DNA from 2 places in the Pedococcus sp. P2_D7 genome. Region 1 is predicted to be linked to the other one. Evidence: predicted binding sites of a transcription regulator. Region 1 holds the regulator's gene; the other holds the start of a gene.
What was found. Region 1 encodes HrcA, which represses chaperone genes, less so after heat shock. Its sites were predicted from a motif close to TTNGCACTCGNNNNNNNCGAGTGCNAA; they were not measured.
Positions count from the first base shown of each region.

Region 1 (9,830 bases):
TCCTGCAGCGCTCGACGCGGCGCACCCCGCCGCAGGCGCAGCCCGCCTAGCCCTACGAACCCGCCCGGCGCCGACCCGTTTGACGCCTCCTGCGCCGTGCTGCGTCACTGACACCCTCGGTCGCATGGGAGGATGGGCCGTTCCGTTCTTCCCCGACGCTCGTGAGGTTTGAAGCACCCGTGTCCCCGATGGCCCGCACCGCGCTGCAGCCGCACGCAACGCCGCCGGACCTGATCCGGAACTTCTGCATCATCGCCCACATCGACCACGGCAAGTCGACGCTGGCCGACCGCATGCTCCAGATCACCGGTGTCGTCGACGGCCGTGACATGCGCGCCCAGTACCTCGACAAGATGGACATCGAGCGCGAGCGCGGCATCACCATCAAGAGCCAGGCCGTGCGCATGCCGTGGGAGCTGGACGGCACGACCTACGCGCTCAACATGATCGACACCCCGGGCCACGTCGACTTCACCTACGAGGTGTCGCGGTCGCTGGCCGCCTGCGAGGGTGCGGTGCTGCTCGTCGACGCGGCGCAGGGGATCGAGGCGCAGACCCTGGCGAACCTCTACCTCGCGATGGAGAACGACCTCGCGATCATCCCCGTGCTCAACAAGATCGACCTGCCCGCTGCGCAGCCGGAGAAGTTCGCCGAGGAGCTGGCCGGCCTGATCGGCTGCGAGCCCGAGGACTGCCTGCGGGTCTCGGGCAAGACCGGCGTCGGCGTCGAGCCGCTGCTCAACCAGATCGTCACGCAGCTGCCTCCGCCGACCGGTGACCCCGACGCGCCCGCCCGCGCGATGATCTTCGACTCGGTCTACGACACCTACCGCGGGGTCGTGACCTACGTCCGCGTCATCGACGGCAACCTGAACCCCCGCGAGAAGATCGCGATGATGTCGACCAAGGCCACGCACGAGCTGCTCGAGATCGGGGTCAGCTCGCCCGAGCCCACTCCGGCCAAGGGCCTGGGCGTCGGGGAGGTGGGCTACCTCATCACCGGTGTGAAGGACGTGCGCCAGTCCAAGGTCGGCGACACCGTCACCAACGCGGCCAAGCCGGCCAAGGAAGCGCTCGGGGGCTACCGCGACCCCAAGCCGATGGTCTTCTCCGGCCTGTACCCGATCGACGGGTCGGACTACCCCGACCTGCGCGACGCCCTCGACAAGCTCAAGCTCAACGACGCTGCCCTGGTCTACGAGCCCGAGACCTCCGCGGCGCTGGGCTTCGGCTTCCGGATCGGCTTCCTCGGCATGCTGCACCTCGAGATCGTGCGTGAGCGGCTCGAGCGCGAGTTCGACCTCGACCTCATCTCGACACTGCCCAACGTCGTCTACGACGTGACGATGGACGACGGCAAGGTGCTCACGGTCACCAACCCGAGCGAGTTCCCCTACGGCAAGGTCAGCTCGGTCACCGAGCCGATCGTGCGCGCCACCGTGCTCGCGCCGAGCGAGTTCATCGGCGCGATCATGGAGCTGTGCCAGCAGAAGCGCGGCACGCTGCGCGGGATGGACTACCTCTCCGAGGAGCGCGTCGAGATGCGCTACACGCTGCCGCTCGCCGAGATCGTCTTCGACTTCTTCGACCAGCTCAAGTCGCGCACCCGCGGCTACGCCTCGCTCGACTACGAGCCCGACGGCGACCAGGTGGCCGACCTCGTCAAGGTCGACATCATGCTGCAGGGCGAGACGGTCGACGCGTTCAGCTCGATCGTCCACAAGGACAAGGCCTATGCCTACGGCGTGATGATGGCCGGGAAGCTCAAGGACCTCATCCCGCGCCAGCAGTTCGAGGTGCCGATCCAGGCTGCCATCGGCTCACGCATCATCGCCCGCGAGAACATCCGGGCGATCCGCAAGGACGTCCTCGCGAAGTGCTACGGCGGTGACATCAGCCGCAAGCGCAAGCTGCTCGAGAAGCAGAAGGCGGGCAAGAAGCGGATGAAGAACATCGGCAGCGTCGAGGTGCCGCCAGAGGCCTTCATCGCCGCGCTCTCGAACGACGCGGTCACCAAGAAGTAGGGGACCTGCCCACCGAGGTTACCGACGGGTAATGTCAGGTCCATGACTGACACCTACGCCCTCTACCGGCGCCTCGCGGCATACCCGCAGGGCAAGCGGCTGTTCTCGCTCGTCTTCGAGCAGGCAGCGCCCTACTTCCGCACGGCGCGTCCGCGGTTCGTCGAGCTGGGTCCCCACCGCGCCGAGCTGACGATCAAGAAGCGTCGCCGGGTGCAGAACCACCTCGGCACGGTCCACGTCATCGCGATCTGCAACGGGCTCGAGGCCGCGATGGGTGCGCTCGCCGAGGCGACGATCCCGAGCACCCGTCGGTGGATCCCGAAGGGCATGGAGGTCGAGTACACCGCCAAGGCGACGAGCGACATCACCTGCGTCGCCGAGACCGACCCGGCCGACTGGGCGCGCGCCGGCGACGTCGAGATCCCGGTGCGGGTCAAGGGGACCCGGGACGACGGCACCGCGGTGGTGCAGGGCACCATCCGCCTCTGGGTGACCGACAAGCCGGCCCGCTGACCGTGCTGCTCCGCCGCGCAGGCGCCGGTATGCCGGGTGGCCGGCTCAGCCGCGCAGGCTGGCCCGCAGGGCGCTGACCTCGTCCTGCGACCATCCCTGGGCACGCAGCCACCCGGCCGCGCCATCGTGGCGTTCGGCCAGTACCTCCAGGATCCGTCGCATGGTCTCGGGCCGGGGCCGGTGGTGGTCGACCGGCTGGTCCTGGAGCGCCTCGCCGTACGCGGGACGGGCCATCAGCCGGGCCATGACGAGCTCGATGCGCTCGCCGGTCGCGACGTAGTCGGCGACGACGTCGTCATCGCTCACCCCAGCCACCGAGAGGGCGAGGCCGACCACCGTGCCGGTGCGGTCCTTGCCTGCGGCACAGTGCACGATCGTCGCCCCGCGGCTGCGCGCGACCACCGCCAGGGCGGCGCTCACGGAGTCGGGCCGGTGGGTGAGGTAGCCCAGGTAGTGGCTCGCCCAGTAGTCGTCGTCGAGGCGGGGCTGGGCGTCGGCCTTCTCCTGGTCCTTCGTCGACCAGGGCAGGGCCAGGGCCTCCTGCGCCGTGACCGCGCGGACGTCGTCGCGGAACAGCGAGTGGTGGTGGTGCGTGAGGTCACGGGCCCGGAGGGGGCCCGGGCCCTCCAGCGTCAGCTCCGCATGGCTGCGCAGGTCGACGACGTCGGTGACCCCCAGCTGTTCGAGCGCCTCGACGTCAGACTCGCTGAGGTCCTGCAGGTTGTCGGACCGGAGCAGGCGGCCGGTGGCCACGACGCCACCGTCGGTCGTCGGCAGCCCACCGACATCGCGCATGTTGACGACGCCGTCGAGCTCGATCCAGCGGGGAGTGGTCACCGCTCGACCCTACGTGGGGAGCTGGACCAATAGGTGAGGGCCTCGGAAAGTATGAGTTTCCGAGGCCCTCGACGATCAAGACCGAGGTCCTGATCGACGCTCTCGCCGAAGCGATTGCGTAGGCGTATTTCTAGTCGAGCAACCCCCGCGCCACAAGGGGTTTCGCGAGAGTTTCCCCAAGTTTCTCGGTCCAGTTTCACCCCATTCCGGCGTGTCGCCGAGACACGCCGTGTCAGGGCCACGGGCGGTCGCCTGCGAGGATGGAGCCATGCCCAGCGCCCTGCCCGATGGTGACCCGGCACCGTCCGACGGCCGGTTGCCGCACGCGTCACTCGCGACTCTCGGACACCACCAGTTCGGCATCTACCTGCACGTCCCGTTCTGCTCGGTGCGCTGCGGCTACTGCGACTTCAACACCTACACGCTGACCGAGCTGGGGGTCGACGGCGCGAGCGTGGCGACCTTCGCCGATGCCGCCCTGGCCGAGCTGTCCCTGGCCGAGGCGGTCCTGGGTGACGCCCCCCGGGTCGACACCGTGTTCGTCGGTGGGGGCACCCCCACGATGCTCGCCGCCGGCGACCTGGCCCGGATGCTGCACGGCATCCGCGCGGGGTTCGGGCTGGCTCCGGACGCCGAGGTGACCACCGAGGCCAACCCCGACTCGGTGACGCCCGAAGGGCTCGAGGTGCTCGCCGCGGCCGGCTTCACGAGGGTGTCGCTGGGCATGCAGTCGGCCGTGCCCCACGTGCTCCGCACGCTCGAACGCACCCACGACCCGGCCAACGTCGAGCGCGCGGTGCAGGCCGCGCGGGCGGCTGGGCTGCAGGTCAGCCTCGACCTCATCTACGGCACCCCGGGTGAGTCGCTGGACGACTGGCGCACCAGCCTCGACGCCGCCACCTCCCTCGCGCCCGACCACGTCTCGGCCTACGCGCTGGTCGTCGAGGACGGCACCAAGCTCGCCGCCCAGGTGCGACGGGGCCAGGTGCCCGCGCCCGAGGACGACGACGAGGCGGCCAAGTACGAGATCGCCGACGAGCACCTCGCGTCGGCCGGCTACGGCTGGTACGAGGTCAGCAACTGGGCGCTGCGCGACGACGCCCGCTGCCGCCACAACGAGGGCTACTGGGCCGACGGCAACTGGTGGGGCATCGGCCCCGGAGCGCACAGCCACGTCGGGGGAGTGCGGTGGTGGAACGTCAAGCACCCCAACGCCTACGCCTCCCGAGTCGGCGAGGGACTCAGCCCCGCACAGGGCCGGGAGACCCTCACCGGCGAGCAGCGCTATGACGAGCGCGTCCTGTTGGCCGTGCGACTGGTCGACGGGCTCCCGATCGGTGAGCTGCGCGACGAGGGTCGGGTCGCCGTCGCGGGCCTGATCGCCGACGGCCTGGTGGACGCGACAGCGGCCCTGCGTCGTCAGCGGGTGGTGCTGACGAGGCAGGGCCGGCTGCTCACGGACACCGTCGTGCGACGGCTGCTCGGTCTGCGCTGAGCTCCTCGCCCAGACGACTACTTCACCAGGCGACTACTTCACCAGGCGACTACTTCACCAGCTCGGGCGTCAGCGGGTAGCGGTACCACTCGCCGTTGTTCGCCTTGATCGCCGCGACGATCGACAGGACCACCCAGGCGACGGCGGTGATGATGAGGAACGGGATCCCGATCAGGACGAACGACAGCAGGCCGAAGACCCAGAACGCGATCGTGATGATGATCTGGAAGTTGAGGGCCTGCGCCGCGTGGAACCGCACGAACGGCCCCCGGTCCTTGACGATGAGGAAGACGATCAGTGGGCCGAGGAACGGGATGCCCACCAGAGCCGCCACGAACGGCGCGAGGTGCACGAGGGTGGCCCAGGTCTTCTCGTCCTGCGGCGACATGGGCCGGGGCGCCACGCCGTAGCCCTGTGGCGGCTGCTGCGGTGGCTGCTGCGGCGGTGGCGGGATGTTCGACTGCGGCTGCTGGGGTTGGTCGGTCATGGCTCTCTCCGTGGTCTGCGTGGGTCTGTACCCAGTGAAACGCATGATCGGGCGCAGAGCTGCTCAATCGGGGTGGGTTCGGGGGTGTGGTCAGGGGCGAGTCAGGGCCGACCCTGACCCAAGGGCTCAATGGCCAGGTTCTGTGACGCTGTATTGATCTCGCGACTCCGTCACGCTGTATCAATCTCGCGACTCCGTCACGCTGTATCAATCTCGCGACTCCGTCACGAAGTCGATCAGCTCCTCGACGCTTGCGAGCAGCGTCGGCTCGAGGTCGGCGTAGGAGCGGACCGTGCCGAGGATCTGCTTCCAGGCGCGGGCGATGTCGGCCTGGCTGTCGTGGGGCCAGCCGAGGTGGTCGCAGATGCCGTCCTTCCACGACCGCCCACGCGGGATGACCGGCCACGCCGTCAGCCCGAGCCGTTCGGGGCGCACGCTCTGCCACACGTCGACGTACGGGTGGCCGAGCACCCGCACGTGCGCGGCATGCGGCCCCTTGGCGGCGGCCTGGACGACGCGGTGCTCCTTGGTCCCGGGGAGCAGGTGGTCGACGAGCACGCCCATCCGGCGCCCGGGCCCGGGCTGGAACTCGGCGATCGCCCCGACGAGGTCGTCGACGCCGTCGAGCATCTCGACGACCACTCCCTCGACCCGCAGGTCGGCGCCCCAGACCTTCTCCACGAGCTCGGCGTCGTGGCGGCCCTCGACGAAGATCCGCGACCCGCTGGCCACCTTGGCGCGGGCGCCCTCGACGGTCCGTGACCCGGAGGCCGTGCGGGAGGCGGCCACCCGTGCCTCGGCCAGCTGGGCGCGGGCCGCCGCGGTGGGTGGGGTCAGCACGACAGGGGCGCCGTCGAGCAGGAAGCCCGGTCCCATCGGGAAGCCCTTGGTGCGCCCGCGCCGGTCCTCGAGGTGGACGACGCGCATGCCGCCGGCCTTCTCGACGCGGACCACGGCGCCGCACCAGCCGGTCTCGACGTCCTCGACGACCAGCCCGGTCTCGGCCTCGACCTCGCGGGAGCGACCCCGTGGGGGGACCTTCCAGTCACCGGACAGGACATCGGAGCCATAGCGGTCGGACACCGAGGCAGGGTATGCCGCGGACGCGCCTTCGCGGCGCGGGCGCGCCGCCCGTGCTGGTCCCGGCCCGGGAACCACGTAGACTTGGCACTCGCTGAGTGTGAGTGCCAACCTGACCGAACGGAGGTGTCGATTGAGCGAGGAACGTCGTCTCGCCGTGCTGCGCGCGATCGTGCAGGACTACGTCCAGACCTCCGAGCCGGTGGGGTCCAAGTCGCTGCTCGACCGCCACCAGCTGGGGGTCTCGGCCGCGACGGTGCGCAACGACATGGCCGCGCTGGAGGAGGAGGGGCTGATCGCCGCTCCGCACACCAGCGCCGGACGGGTGCCCACCGATGCGGGCTACCGGCTGTTCGTCGACCGGCTCAGCTCCGTCAAGCCGATGACCGCCGCCGAGCGGGCCGCCATCGCCCAGTTCCTGGAGGGGGCGGTCGACCTCGACGACGTCGTCGACCGGACGGTGCGGCTGCTGGCCTCGCTCACCCGCCAGGTCGCCGTGATGCAGTACCCCTCGCTCACCCGGTCCACCGTGCGCCACATCGAGTTCGTGCCGATGGGTCCGAGCCGGCTCATGGTCGTGCTGATCGTCAACACCGGCCGGGTCGAGCAACGCGTCATCGAGACCCCCCACGACTTGTCCGCCACGGACGGCGAGGCCCTCCTGGGCCTGGTCCGCGCCAAGGTCAACGCCAGGGCCGTCGGGCAGCGACTCGTGGAGGCCGCCGCGTCGCTGGCCAGCCTTGCCGACGAGTTCGACCCCGCGGACCGCGACCTGGTCCGCTCCGTCGTGCAGTCGCTCGACGACGCCCTCGTCGAGGAGCGCGAGGAGCGCGTGGTGCTGGCGGGCACCTCCAACCTCGCCCGGGTCGGCACCGACTTCCCGCTCAGCATCGGCCCCGTGCTCGAGGCGCTGGAGGAACACGTCGTGCTGCTCAAGCTGCTCGGCACGGCCAGGGAGACCTCCGACGCGGTCTCGGTGCGGATCGGGCACGAGAACCCCTTCGCCGGACTCCAGTCCACCTCAGTCGTCTCGACGGAGTACGGCTCGGGCTCGGACCTCGTCGCCGGGCTGGGCGTGCTCGGACCCACCCGCATGGACTACCCCACGACGATGGCGTCGGTGCGGGCCGTGGCCACCTACGTCTCCCGGATCCTCGCGCAGTGACGCGCGTCCACCTGCCCCACCGACTGTCAGCACCATCGACACCAAGGACATCTCGTTGAACGACTACTACCAGGACCTGGGCGTGTCCCGGGACGCCAGCCCCGAGGACATCAAGCGGGCCTACCGCAAGAAGGCGCGGACGCTGCACCCTGACGTCAACCCGAGCCCGGAGGCCGAGGAGCAGTTCAAGAAGGTCTCGCAGGCCTACGACGTGCTCTCGGACGCCGAGAAGCGCCGGTCCTACGACATGGGCTCCGACCCCTACGCCGGTGGCGCAGCGGGCTTCGGCCAGGGCTTCTCGTTCAGCGACATCATGGACGCCTTCTTCGGCGCCGGTGCCGGCCAGGCCCAGCGCGGTCCGCGGTCCCGCCAGCGCCGCGGCCAGGACGCCCTGATCCGGCTCGACATCGACCTCGCCGACGCGGTGTTCGGTGCGGAGAAGGAGCTCGCCATCGAGACCGCCGTGGTCTGCTCGACGTGTCACGGCGACGGCGCCCAGCCCGGCACCTCCCGGCGGACCTGCGACGTCTGTGGCGGTCGGGGTGAGATCCAGCAGGTCCAGCGCTCGTTCCTCGGCCAAGTCATGACGACCCGTCCGTGCGTGACCTGTCAGGGCTACGGCGAGGTGCTGGTCAGCCCCTGCTTCGAGTGCTCCGGCGACGGCCGGGTCCGCACCCGGCGCACCCTCACGATCAAGGTCCCCGCAGGCGTCGACACCGGCACCCGCATCCAGCTCGCCGGCGAGGGCGAGGTCGGCCAGGGCGGCGGCCCGGCTGGTGACCTCTACGTCGAGGTCGCGGTCCGCCCCCACCAGACGTTCCAGCGTCGTGGTGACGACCTGCACTGCACGGTCGAGCTCCCGATGACGGCGGCAGCGCTGGGGACGACGGTCAAGCTCGAGACCTTCGACGGCACCAACGAGCTCGAGATCAAGTCGGGCACCCAGGCCGGCGACGCGATGACCCTGCGGGGCCTTGGCGTCACCCACCTGCGGGGCACCGGCCGCGGTGACCTCATCATCCACGCCAACGTGCAGACCCCGACCCGGCTCGACGAGCAGCAGGAGGCGCTCCTGCGCGAACTCGCCACGCTGCGCGGCGAGGAGCGCCCGGAGGGCCGGCTGTCCCCGGCTCACCCCGGGCTGTTCGGCAAGCTCCGCGACGCCTTCAAGCCCAAGTAGCAGCCGACCGTCGTGACCCTGCCGCTCTTCCTCGTCGACCCCGTCGTCGTCGCCGGCGCCGCTGTCGGCAGCCGGGTCGTGCTCGACGGTCCCGAGGGGCGCCACGCGGCGACCGTCCGCCGGATCGGCGTCGGGGAGCAGGTCATGCTCGCCGACGGCGCCGGGCTGCGGCTCACCTGCGCCGTCGTCGGCTCAGGTAAGGCCGACCTGGAGCTCAGCGTGGTCGAGGTCGACCACGAGCCCGCGGCCCAGCCCCGCTTCGTGCTCGTGCAGGCGCTCGCCAAGGGCGACCGCGACGACCAGGCCATCGAGGCCGCGACCGAGTTCGGGGTCGACGAGGTCGTGCCGTGGCAGGCGTCCCGTTCCATCGTCCAGTGGCGCGGCGAACGCGCCGACAGGGCCCGCCGCAAGTGGGAGTCCACCGTGGTGGCGGCCGCCAAGCAGTCCCGCCGCGCCCGCGTGCCGGTGGTCGCGGACCTGGCCACCACCAAGATCCTCGCCGCGCGCATCGGCGGCGCCGCGGCGGCATACGTGCTCCACGAGGACGCCACCCAGAGCCTCGCCGCTCAGGTGCTCCCGACCGCGGGCGACGTGCTGGTCGTGGTCGGCCCGGAGGGCGGCATCACGCCCGAGGAGGTCGCGGCGTTCGAGGCGGCCGGCGCAGTGACGGTGCGGCTGGGCGACACCGTCCTGCGGTCCTCCAGCGCCGGGCCGGCGGCCCTCGCCGTGCTGAGCGCTGCCAGCCGCTGGCGCTGACCGCCCCCAGCTCACTTCACCGAGAACGACACGATCTTCTCGGCAGCGACCTTGTCGCCGCCCTCCATGCTCATCGCGAACACCCGGATCGAGTAGTCACCCGCGGGGAGCCGGCCGAGCGAGAAGGAGTAGTCGCCCTGGCTCGGACCTCCGCTGGACGCCATTGCGGTGCCGGTCGACACCTGCGTCGTGCCGCGATCCAGCTGCCAGTTGAGGTGGGCCTCGAAGACGATCGCCAGGCCCTTGACCACGACCGGCTTGCTCGCCGGGAGCACCTGGTCACGAGAGGGCGA
Region 1 is NZ_JBFUEH010000005.1:490,456-500,285, forward strand. Features, by position in the region: gene AC1DWJ_RS14720 (MFS transporter) at 1-50, shown strand, start outside; gene lepA (translation elongation factor 4) at 189-2,024, shown strand; gene AC1DWJ_RS14730 (hotdog fold domain-containing protein) at 2,067-2,537, shown strand; gene AC1DWJ_RS14735 (tyrosine-protein phosphatase) at 2,583-3,374, opposite strand; gene hemW (radical SAM family heme chaperone HemW) at 3,643-4,869, shown strand; gene AC1DWJ_RS14745 (DUF4870 domain-containing protein) at 4,919-5,356, opposite strand; gene AC1DWJ_RS14750 (DUF3097 domain-containing protein) at 5,564-6,439, opposite strand; gene hrcA (heat-inducible transcriptional repressor HrcA) at 6,570-7,601, shown strand; gene dnaJ (molecular chaperone DnaJ) at 7,657-8,781, shown strand; gene AC1DWJ_RS14765 (16S rRNA (uracil(1498)-N(3))-methyltransferase) at 8,794-9,537, shown strand; gene AC1DWJ_RS14770 (Gmad2 immunoglobulin-like domain-containing protein) at 9,549-9,830, opposite strand, start outside.

Region 2 (9,830 bases), on a different contig from region 1:
CTGGTTGATGAGGATGTAGGCGTCCTCGACCACGGCCTCCATGCGCTCGGCATCGGAGACGAAGTAGGGCGAGATGTAGCCCTTGTCGAACTGCATGCCCTCGGTGAACTCGAGCTCGGTCGTCGCGGTCGAGGACTCCTCGACCGTGATGACGCCGTCCTTGCCGACCTTGTCGAACGCGTCGGCGATGGTCGACCCGATGGTCTCGTCCTGGGCGGAGAGCGACGCGACCTGGGCGATCTCGTCCTTGCCCTCGATCTCGCGAGCGTTCTCGAGCAGCCGGGCGTTGACGGCCTGGACGGCTGCGTCGATGCCGCGCTTCAGGCTGGCCGGGGCGGCGCCTGCAGCAACGTTGCGCAGGCCCTCCTTGACCATGGCCTGGGCGAGCACGGTCGCGGTGGTGGTGCCGTCACCCGCGACGTCGTTCGTCTTGGTGGCGACCTCCTTCGCGAGCTGGGCGCCGAGGTTCTCGTAGGGGTCCTCGAGCTCGATCTCCCGCGCGATGGTCACGCCATCGTTGGTGATCGTGGGGGCGCCCCACTTCTTGTCGATGACGACGTTGCGGCCCTTCGGGCCGAGCGTCACCTTGACCGCGTTCGCGAGCGCGTCAACGCCGCGCTCCAGCGACTTGCGGGCGGAGTCGTTGAACTCCAGCGTCTTAGCCATGAAAATCCTTCTCTAGCAATCGGATTCAGCGGTGCAGTGAGATTCGGGCTGCCGTGACCTGAGCGTGAAGGCGACGTGCCCTGTATGCCGGGTAGCCGGCATACAGGGCACGTCACTCACAAGGTGCGGATGCTCAGCCGACGATGGCGAGGATGTCGCGAGCGGAGAGGATGAGGTACTCCTCGCCGCCGTGCTTGATCTCGGTGCCGCCGTACTTGCTGTAGATCACGCGGTCGCCGACGGTGACGTCGAGCGGGACGCGGTTGCCGTTGTCGTCGATGCGGCCCGGGCCGATCGCGAGGACCTCGCCCTCCTGGGGCTTCTCCTTCGCGGTGTCCGGGATGACGAGGCCAGACGCGGTGGTCTGCTCGGCCTCGACGGACTTGACGACGATGCGGTCTTCGAGCGGCTTGATGGAAACCGACACGGTGAGGACCTCCCCTTCGGGAATGTCGAAGTTGGACAGTGGTGGGTGGAGCTGGGTGCTGCCGATCCGGTCGCCGTCGCGGGGGTCGACCGGCTGGCTGCGTTAGCACTCGGCGAACCGGAGTGCCAACGCAAATCTAGGCTCGCGGTTAGCACTCGGTCAACTCGAGTGCCAGAACTGGACGGCGCGTTCGCCGAGGGCGGACGGCCGGAACCAAATCCGCTGGCGCCGAGCACCCCTGAGCGGGCAGGGTCTGGTCGCATGACGACCTCCACCAGTGACCCCGCCGAGCTGCTCCGCGCCTACGACGAGCAGCTGCGGCAGGAGGCCGAGGTGCCGTCCGCCATCACCGTCGACCGGCTCGGGCCACTGGTGCTCGCGACCTACCTCGGCGGACGTGGCTTCATCACCTACAAGAACTTGGAGGTCGACGGCCGGCCGGCCGACGAGGACTCGGTCCGGCAGCTCGTGGAGCAGGCGCTCGCCCACTACGAGGCGATGCCCGAGATCCAGCGGGTCGAGTGGAAGACGCGCGGCCACGACCACGCCCCCGGCCTGCACGAAGCGCTCGTCGCCCACGGCTTCGTCCCCGAGGAGCCCGAGTCGATCATGATCGGCGAGGCGGCACTGCTCGCGGTCGACGTGGAGCTCCCCGAGGGTGTCGTGGTGCGCAGGGTCACCGACGAGGACGAGGTCAGGGCCATGACGGCCATGCAGGGCGAGGTCTTCGGGGACGAGCCGGCCGAGCTCCAGGCCATGGTCGAGCAGATCCTGCACCGGCTCCGCACGCGTGACGACATGGAGATGTGGGTGGCCGAGCACGACGGCCGGATCGTCAGCGCCGGCCGCCTCGAACCCGTCGACGGCACCGAGTTCGCCGGGATCTGGGGTGGCTCGACGCGACCGGAGTATCGCGGGAAGGGCATCTACCGGGCCCTGACGGCGGCCCGGGCACGGTCGGCCATGGGCTATGGCAAGCGCTACATCAACAGCGACTCGACCGAGTTCTCCCGGCCGATCCTGGAGCGGTCCGGACTCGTCAAGGTCTCGACGACGACTCCCTACGAGTGGCGCCCCACTCGCTGAAACTCGGCACAACCAGAAGGCTCCGGCGTGCGTCTTACTGGATGACGGTTCCGTCGGAACCCACGTCACGACCGGGGGTCCCTCGTCATGAGCGGTCCGAGCGCGTTCCAGCCCGGTCCGGCCCAGGGCGAGTCCCAGCCCACGGTATGGGTGCCGGGACCCGCGACCTCGGCACGCGGCATACGCAACAATGCGCGACATGGATCTGGCCCTGCTGCGACGGCTGACCACCGGCGAAGGCTGGGGTCTGCTGCAGTCGCTCCCCCCGTATGAGGAGTCGGGAGCGCTGGCCCTGCAGCAGCGGCTGCGCGGCGCCGGCTTCGACCCGGACCTCGTGGCGGCCGCGCTCAACCAGGCGAGGCTGCGCGCCCGGGCCGTCGAGAAGTTCGGCGAGTTCGCCCGCGGCATGGTCCTGACGTCCGACGGGCTGGAGCAGGCCACCCGGCTCGGCGTCGCCGCGCAGCACGCCCAGCGCTACCGCGCCGCCGGCATCCACACCGTCCACGACCTCGGCTGCGGCATCGGCGCCGACGCGATGGCGATGGCCGGACTCGACCTGAGGGTTCGTGCGATCGACGCCGACGAGCTGACGGCCGGCATCGCGGCGGTCAACCTGCGGCACTGGCCCGACTCGACCGCGCAGCAGGGCGTCGTCGAGGAGTTCACCGCCCCGGCCGGCGAGGGTGGTCGCGGTGTCGGCGCCTGGCTCGACCCGGCCCGACGCACCCCCGGGATCGCCGACGCCAAGGGTCGCACCCGGCGGATCTTCAACCTCGCGGAGATCTCCCCGAGCTGGACCACCGTGCAGGAGGTCGCCCGAGCCCTCCCTGCGACCGGCGCCAAGCTCAGCCCCGCCTTCCCGCACGCCGCGCTCCCCCCGGGGGCCGAGGCGCAGTGGACCTCGTGGGAGGGCGATGTCGTCGAGTGCGCGCTCTGGTGGGGCCCGCTGGTCCGGACTGCCGGGCGCAGCGCGGCCCTGCTGCGCGCCACGGGTCCCGCCGTGGTGGTCACCGAGGCCGACACCGACGGCGACGCCCCAACGCTGGTCAACCTCGCCGACCTCGGCGGCTGGCTCTACGAACCCGACAAGGCCGTGCTCCGGGCCGGCCTGGTCGGCGCCCTGACCGCCGCGACCGACGGGGCCGAGCTCGATGCCGGGGTCGGCTACGTCGGGTCGAGCCGGTCCGTGGACGTGCCCTTCGCCAAGCGGTATGCCGTGGTCGAGGCGATGCCCTTCAACGTCAAGGCGCTGCGTGGCTGGCTGCGCGACCACGGGATCGACCGGCTGACCATCAAGAAGCGCGGCGTCAGCGTCGACGCCGACCTGCTCCGACGCCAGCTCCGGCTGCCGGCCAAGGGCCACCAGGAGGCGACGGTCGTCCTCACGCGGGTCCGCAGCAACCAGGTCGCGCTGATCGTCCACCCAGCCTGACCGCCGGTATCTCATGCAAAAGGCGAGTTAGCGCCGGTCGGGACGGCGCTAACTCGCCTTTTGCATGAGATAGCGCCGTGAGGGCTGGTCCGGGTCGGTGGAACCGGAGGCAACAAAGGGCAAAGCGAGGCAAGTGGTGTCTGAAATGCCCCGGAGTTGGCCCTGCGCCGTGACCATCTCGTATCCTCAGCGGCGATGTCCTCCCCTCACTCCGCCGGTTACGGCCGCCACCGTGGCGCCAGCCCCCGACCCACGACCCTGTTGTCCAGGGTCTGGCGACGTCCGAGCCACCGCTCGGCCGTCAAGGGACTGGGCCTGGCTGCGTCGGCCCTCGGAGTGGCCACCGCCTTCGCGGCCCCCGCGCCGGGTGCGTCCTTCGAGCTGACCGCTGCCGAGGTGCAGCAGCAGCCCGTGGTCGCCCGCGCCGAAGCCGTGTCGACCCCGGCCCGGGTCGCTGACTACGGCGTCATCGGGTTCACCGCCAGGGCCGCCGCTCCCAAGGCCAAGGCCACCGAGGCCGCCAAGAGCACCCGGACGACCACCGGTATCTCCCGCAACACCTCCCGCGTGGGCCTGGGCAACGTCGGCGGCATGACCCCGAACGCCATCGCCGTGATCAACGCCGTGAAGGCGCAGTTCCCCGGCTCCGGTCCGTTCGGTGGCTACCGTCCCGGCGACCCGCTCGACCACGGCACCGGTCACGCGGTCGACATCATGTGCAGCACGGCCGAGGGCAACGAGATCGCGAGCTTCCTCCAGGCGCACGCCGGCGAGCTCAACATCAAGTACCTCATCTGGCGCCAGCGCATCTGGTACCCCGGTGGCAGCTGGCAGGGCATGGAGGACCGCGGCAGCGCCACGGCCAACCACTACGACCACGTGCACGTCTCGGTCTTCTAGACCTTCCCCCTCGCCGTTCTCCGCCGGACCTCGCTAGAGCTGGGGGTCGAGCTGGGCGCCTCGGTGGCGGACCGCGTCTGCCCCGGCCTGGCTCGCGGCCCTGATCGCCGCATCCCGGTCCGCTCCGCGTGCCAGCGCCGCGGCGAGGGCACCACAGAACGCATCGCCCGCGCCGGTCGTGTCGACGACGTCTGCCGCGTCGACCGGTATGCCGTCGTGCCGCTGGCCGTCCCAGCTGCAGCCTGCGGCGCCGAAGGTCACGAGCAGCGAGGTGGGCTGGGCGTCGCTGTCCGCGAGCTGGAGCGCCTCGTGCTCGTTGACCACCAACGGGTCGGCGAGGGCCGCCACGTCGTGCGGGAGGGCGGCATACGGGGCGGCGTTGACGACCACCCGCGCGCCCGCGCCGTGCGCCCGGCGGGCGGCCGCGGCCACGGTCCGCACCGGCACCTCGAGCTGGAGGAGGAGCACGTCACCCGCGCCCAGGCCCCCCAGTGCGTCGGACAGGCCCTCCGGACCAACCTCCCCGTTGGCGCCGGGGATCACGACGATGGCGTTCTCACCCTCGTCGTCCACCGTGATCCAGGCCTGACCGGTCGGCGCGGTCGCGGTGGTGCGCACGGCGGAGACGTCGACCCCACGGGACCGGAGCCGCTCGACGTAGGCTCGCCCGCCCTCGTCGTCACCGACCGCGGCCACCATGACGACGTCGGCGCCGGCTGCGGCAGCCGCGACGGCCTGGTTGCCACCCTTGCCGCCGGCAAACCGCTCCAGCGCGCCATCGGCGAGGATCGTCTCGCCCGGACCGGGATGGCGTTCGACGGCGGCGACGAGGTCGACGTTGAGGGAGCCCAGCACCACGACCCGGCCCATCAGCGCATCCCCCGACCGACCGTGTCGAGCCAGAGCGTCGCGTAGCGCTGGGCGTCGACCTCGACACAGACGTCGATGGTCGACCGCGCCGGCCCGTGCGGGTCGTGGTCGAGCCCGGCGGACCAGTCGCGACGGTCGACGATGGTGCGCCCCCGCGACCAGGTGCCGGCCAGCTCGACCCGCACCGGCAGGCGCTCGCGACGGACCCCGGCGGGCTCGAGCACGGCACAGACCGCGCCCGCGTCGCCGATGGTGGCGTCGACCGTCCCGAACCGCTCGCACTGGAACGCGATCAGCCGACCCGCGAGGTCTGCGGCGTCGTGGGCCTCCGGGGCGGACAACCTTCGTGCGGTCTCCAGACCAACCCGCGGGGCGTAGAAGACGTCCAAGCCATACATCGTCACCTGGATGTCGAGGTCGGCACAGGCGTCGAGGACTACCGCAGCCGCCTCGGGGTCGTGGAACACGTTGAACTCCGCGGACGCCGTCGCGTTGCCGGTCTCGGCCGCCCCGCCCATGAAGACGATCTCGCGAATTCCCTTGGCAACACTGGGATAGGTGCGTAGGAGGAGGGAGATGTTGGTGAGGGGTGCGAGCGGGATGAGCGTGACTCGGCTGTCGGCGTCGCCTTCCGCCGCCTCCAGGAGCACGTCGCGCAAGAGCTCCACGGCGTGCCGCGGGTCGGGCTGCCGCTGCGACTTGGGCCAGTCGAGGTCGCCCATGCCGTCCTGCCCGTGCACGTGCCGGGCGTCGACGGGTTCCTCGAGGAGCGGGCGCTCGGCACCCCTGGCGACGGGCACGTCGCGGCGGTCGGCCGCGTCCAGGACGGTGAGCGTGTTGGCGACCACTGCGTCCACCGCGGCGTTGCCGCCGACGCAGGTCACGGCGCGCAGGTCGAGGGCTGGGTGGAGCGCCGCGAGGAGCAACGCACATGCGTCGTCGACGCCGGTGTCGACGTCGAGGACGACGGGAATGGCCATACCGCGATCCTGCCAGAGCGGGCCGCGCGGCTCCGGTGCGGTTTCGTCGCGGCTGGACCAGCGGGATAGGTTCGGGCCGTGACTGCGCACCCCGCCCGCCACACCCGAGTCCTCGGGGCCGCAGTGGCGGTGTTGGCCCTCACCACCACGGCCGCCTGCGACTCGGGCACCCCGGGGGCTGCCTCCACCACCGGCACGAGCGCCTCCTCAGGCAGCTCCTCGCCGTCCTCGTCCTCCTCCACGTCCTCGTCGAGCTCCAGCTCGTCCTCGTCCAGCTCCACGACCACCGCTGTGCCCACGTGCGGCGAGCAGCTGGCCGGCGCCATGACCCCGGCCCAGCGGGCCGGACAGCTCCTGATGGTCGGGCTGCAGCCCACCGGCAGCTCACGCACCCTCGCCGCCCAGGTGAAGAAGCAGGGCCTGGGCGGGGTCATCTACCTCGGCGGGTGGTCCGACGGTGTGGCGTCGATGGCCGCCATCTCGGACCGGCTCCAGTCCGCCGCCGAGGACGGCCTGCTCGTCGCCGCCGACCAGGAGGGTGGCCAGGTGCAGCAGCTGCGGGGTGCAGGGTTCACCCGGATGCCCTCCGCGCGCACGCAGGCCCAGTCGGGGGTCGACACCGAGGAGAAGAACGTCGAGGCCTGGTCACGAGAGCTCAGGAAGGCCGGCGTGAACATCAACCTCGCTCCCGTCAGCGACACCGTGCCCACCTCGCTCGGAGCCGCCAACCAGCCCATCGGCCGCTACCGCCGAGACTTCGCCCCCGGCTCGCCCAAGACCAATGCGCCGTATGCCGCGGCGTTCGTCCGCGGGACCCTCACCGCCGGCATCGCTCCGACCGTCAAGCACTTCCCCGGGCTCGGCCGGATCACCGGCAACACCGACGTGACCAGCACCGGCATCACCGACCGGACCGCCGACACCGACGACCCCTACCTCGCGCCGTTCGCCGCCGGGATCGAGGCGGGTGCACCCCTCGTGATGGTCTCCTCCGCCTACTACCCGAAGCTCGACGCGGACCACCAGGCGATGTTCTCCAAGGCGATCGTTACCGGGCTGCTGCGCGAACGGATGGGCTTTGACGGGGTGGTCATCACTGACGATGTGGGCGCGGCCAGGGCGGTCTCGGCGGTCCCGGTCGGTCAGCGCGCGACGAGGTTCATCGCGGCAGGCGGCGACATCGTGCTGACGGCACGGGCCTCGCAAGCGCCGGCCATGCTCAAGGCCATCGCCGCGAAGCGGGCGGCCAGCCCGGCGTTCGCCGCTCAGGTCGACGCAGCCGCGGCTCGAGTCCTCGACCTGAAGGCCGACCTCGGCCTCGTGAAGTGCAGCTGACCCGCGCAAGCGACACCTCGAGACTCCCGGACGAATGCCATAGAAGGGGTGTGTCACCCCGGACCGATAACGCGGGCCCGCAAGCCGCTGCTTACCGCCCACTAAGGGCGCCCCACTCCGCCGACTACGGGCGCCCACTCTGCCCGGGTGCGCATGTTGGACAACGAGCCTTTTCCTCTCAACACCTGACCTCGCCACGTGGTCCGTAGCACCAGAACCGTTGGAGAACGGGCGGGCTAGTCACCGACGATCCCCATGCCCCTAGGACTGCGCGCCACTGGGGACTGGGGACCATCATTACTACCGCCCCACGAAGTCGGGGCTGGTCGGTCGCCGTGATGACTCGGCGTCACCCGCTCAAGGGAACCCCTTGGTGGGCCGGATTCGTCTCACGGCCCAGCGCCAGTGGAGGGGAAACTGCAAGCCGACGGTCCGGAGGTGCTGCGCTGGATCTGCGAGAGAGACTCGTACAGGTTCTCTAGCTGCTGTATGGGATCCCAGCTGTACCCGAGCCCGACGCTCCCTCCTAGCGTTCCGATGCCGACCTCGACGGCCGGTCGATTACCAGGCGAGTAGGTGCCTCCGGCGCTGAAGCCATCCGCGCCGACGCTGCCGTTGATCGACCATGCAGTGTTGAAGCTCTGGAGTTCGGCAGAGCTGGCAGGCTGGCCGAGCATTCGGCCGAACCGAACACTTGCACCAGGCGACGAGCTGACACCGATGCCGATGTAGAAGTGTTCGAAGCGGTCCCCTCCCACGTGAAGGCCGAGGTAGTAAGACAGGTCTAACGACCAGTAGTCCCAACTGCATGAGGGTTTGCTCGGTTTGAGGAGATCCTTCGCATTGTCGGCGCCTCCGCCCCGACCCGCTGGGTTGCGCTCCTTGACCACGTCGGTTGGGTCTGGAAAGTCACCACGTTCGGATTGAATCCAGCTGCAGGACTCGAAACCATCGTCGAGCACGACACACGCTCCGAGCCGAGGGAGCAGCCCGAGCGGGTCTGATGCGTTAGTGGGGTCGTTGAGAACATAGGTGTATGCGTTGAACATCCGCGGATCACTCAGGAGGGGCGCTCCGGCGCCCACGCGGTCAAGAAGCAGGGGGTCGGGGGTGAGGAACCGACCGCACCACGGGTCGTAGAACCGAGCTACCGCGTAGTTGAGCCAAGTTGTGGACTCCCCGTCGTAGCCGCCGAACCCCGTCCCAAGAGATGGCCGCGCGTTGGCGTCGGGCTTGACGCCGTACGGGAACCACACGACGTCAGAGTTCTCCGTGGGAGTCCCGGATTCTTCAGTCCAGTAGCGTGTTCCGGTTCGCCCAGGGTGCAGGTAGTAACGGCCCGCAGCGCTGTCGACCGCCAGTGGTCGAGATCCGAAGTAGACGACACTGCTTGACTCGTCCACGGCGACAGTGCCACCCCCCGCCGCCCGGGTGCGGTGCACGCCGATGACCTGATCCCGGTCCCATGCGTATCGCATCGTCTCACCCGTCGGGGGGAACGTCGATCCGCGACGCTTGGGACACACCCCGTACAGATGCTCGGCGAGCACCTGTCCCGTCGCGTCCGTGACGCGCGCGAGCCGCCCCTCCGCGTCGTATGTGAAGCGCACCGGGGCCCCGGTGTTCGGGTCCGGACGCTCCACGAGGTTGCCAGCGGCGTCGTAGGCCCAACCGGCCGCGGCGATCTGGTTGGTGGTTACGTCTGTGACCAGCCCGGACACGCCGTCGGTCGATACCGGATCCCCGCGCGAGTCAGTGCCGGTGGCGGCCACGTTGATCCGGTTGCCGTATCGGTCGTACGTGTATGTCTGAGTCCAAGTCGGGTCTCCGGCGGGTCCGCAGGTGGCGTTGGTCAGCCGACCGAGGGTGTCGTACTGATACGCGAGGGCATCCTCGGGCACCCCGTCTGTGACGGACGTGACCTGGCCGGTCTTTCCGGTTCCGCTGACATTCCGGACATACGTGTACCGGAGGTCGAGCAGGGTGCCGAGAGCGTTGCTAAGGGTCTGCCGGTCCAGCCAACCGTGCCAAAGGTCGGACGAGTAGGTTTCGGTGATCTGCGCGACGCCTGGTGCGCCGACTCGAAGCCGAGTCAAGCCGCCCGAGGGGTTGTAAATAGCGTCGGTTGCGACGA
Region 2 is NZ_JBFUEH010000006.1:338,756-348,585, forward strand. Features, by position in the region: gene groL (chaperonin GroEL) at 1-666, opposite strand, end outside; gene groES (co-chaperone GroES) at 800-1,093, opposite strand; gene AC1DWJ_RS16600 (GNAT family N-acetyltransferase) at 1,355-2,179, shown strand; gene AC1DWJ_RS16605 (class I SAM-dependent methyltransferase) at 2,379-3,611, shown strand; gene AC1DWJ_RS16610 (VldE C-terminal domain-containing protein) at 3,807-4,511, shown strand; gene AC1DWJ_RS16615 (PfkB family carbohydrate kinase) at 4,545-5,381, opposite strand; gene AC1DWJ_RS16620 (nucleoside hydrolase) at 5,381-6,361, opposite strand; gene AC1DWJ_RS16625 (glycoside hydrolase family 3 N-terminal domain-containing protein) at 6,440-7,696, shown strand; gene AC1DWJ_RS16630 (RHS repeat-associated core domain-containing protein) at 8,086-9,830, opposite strand, start outside.
Region 2: a site for HrcA is predicted at 1,242-1,268, ahead of groES (co-chaperone GroES). Genes of this name have one in related genera too.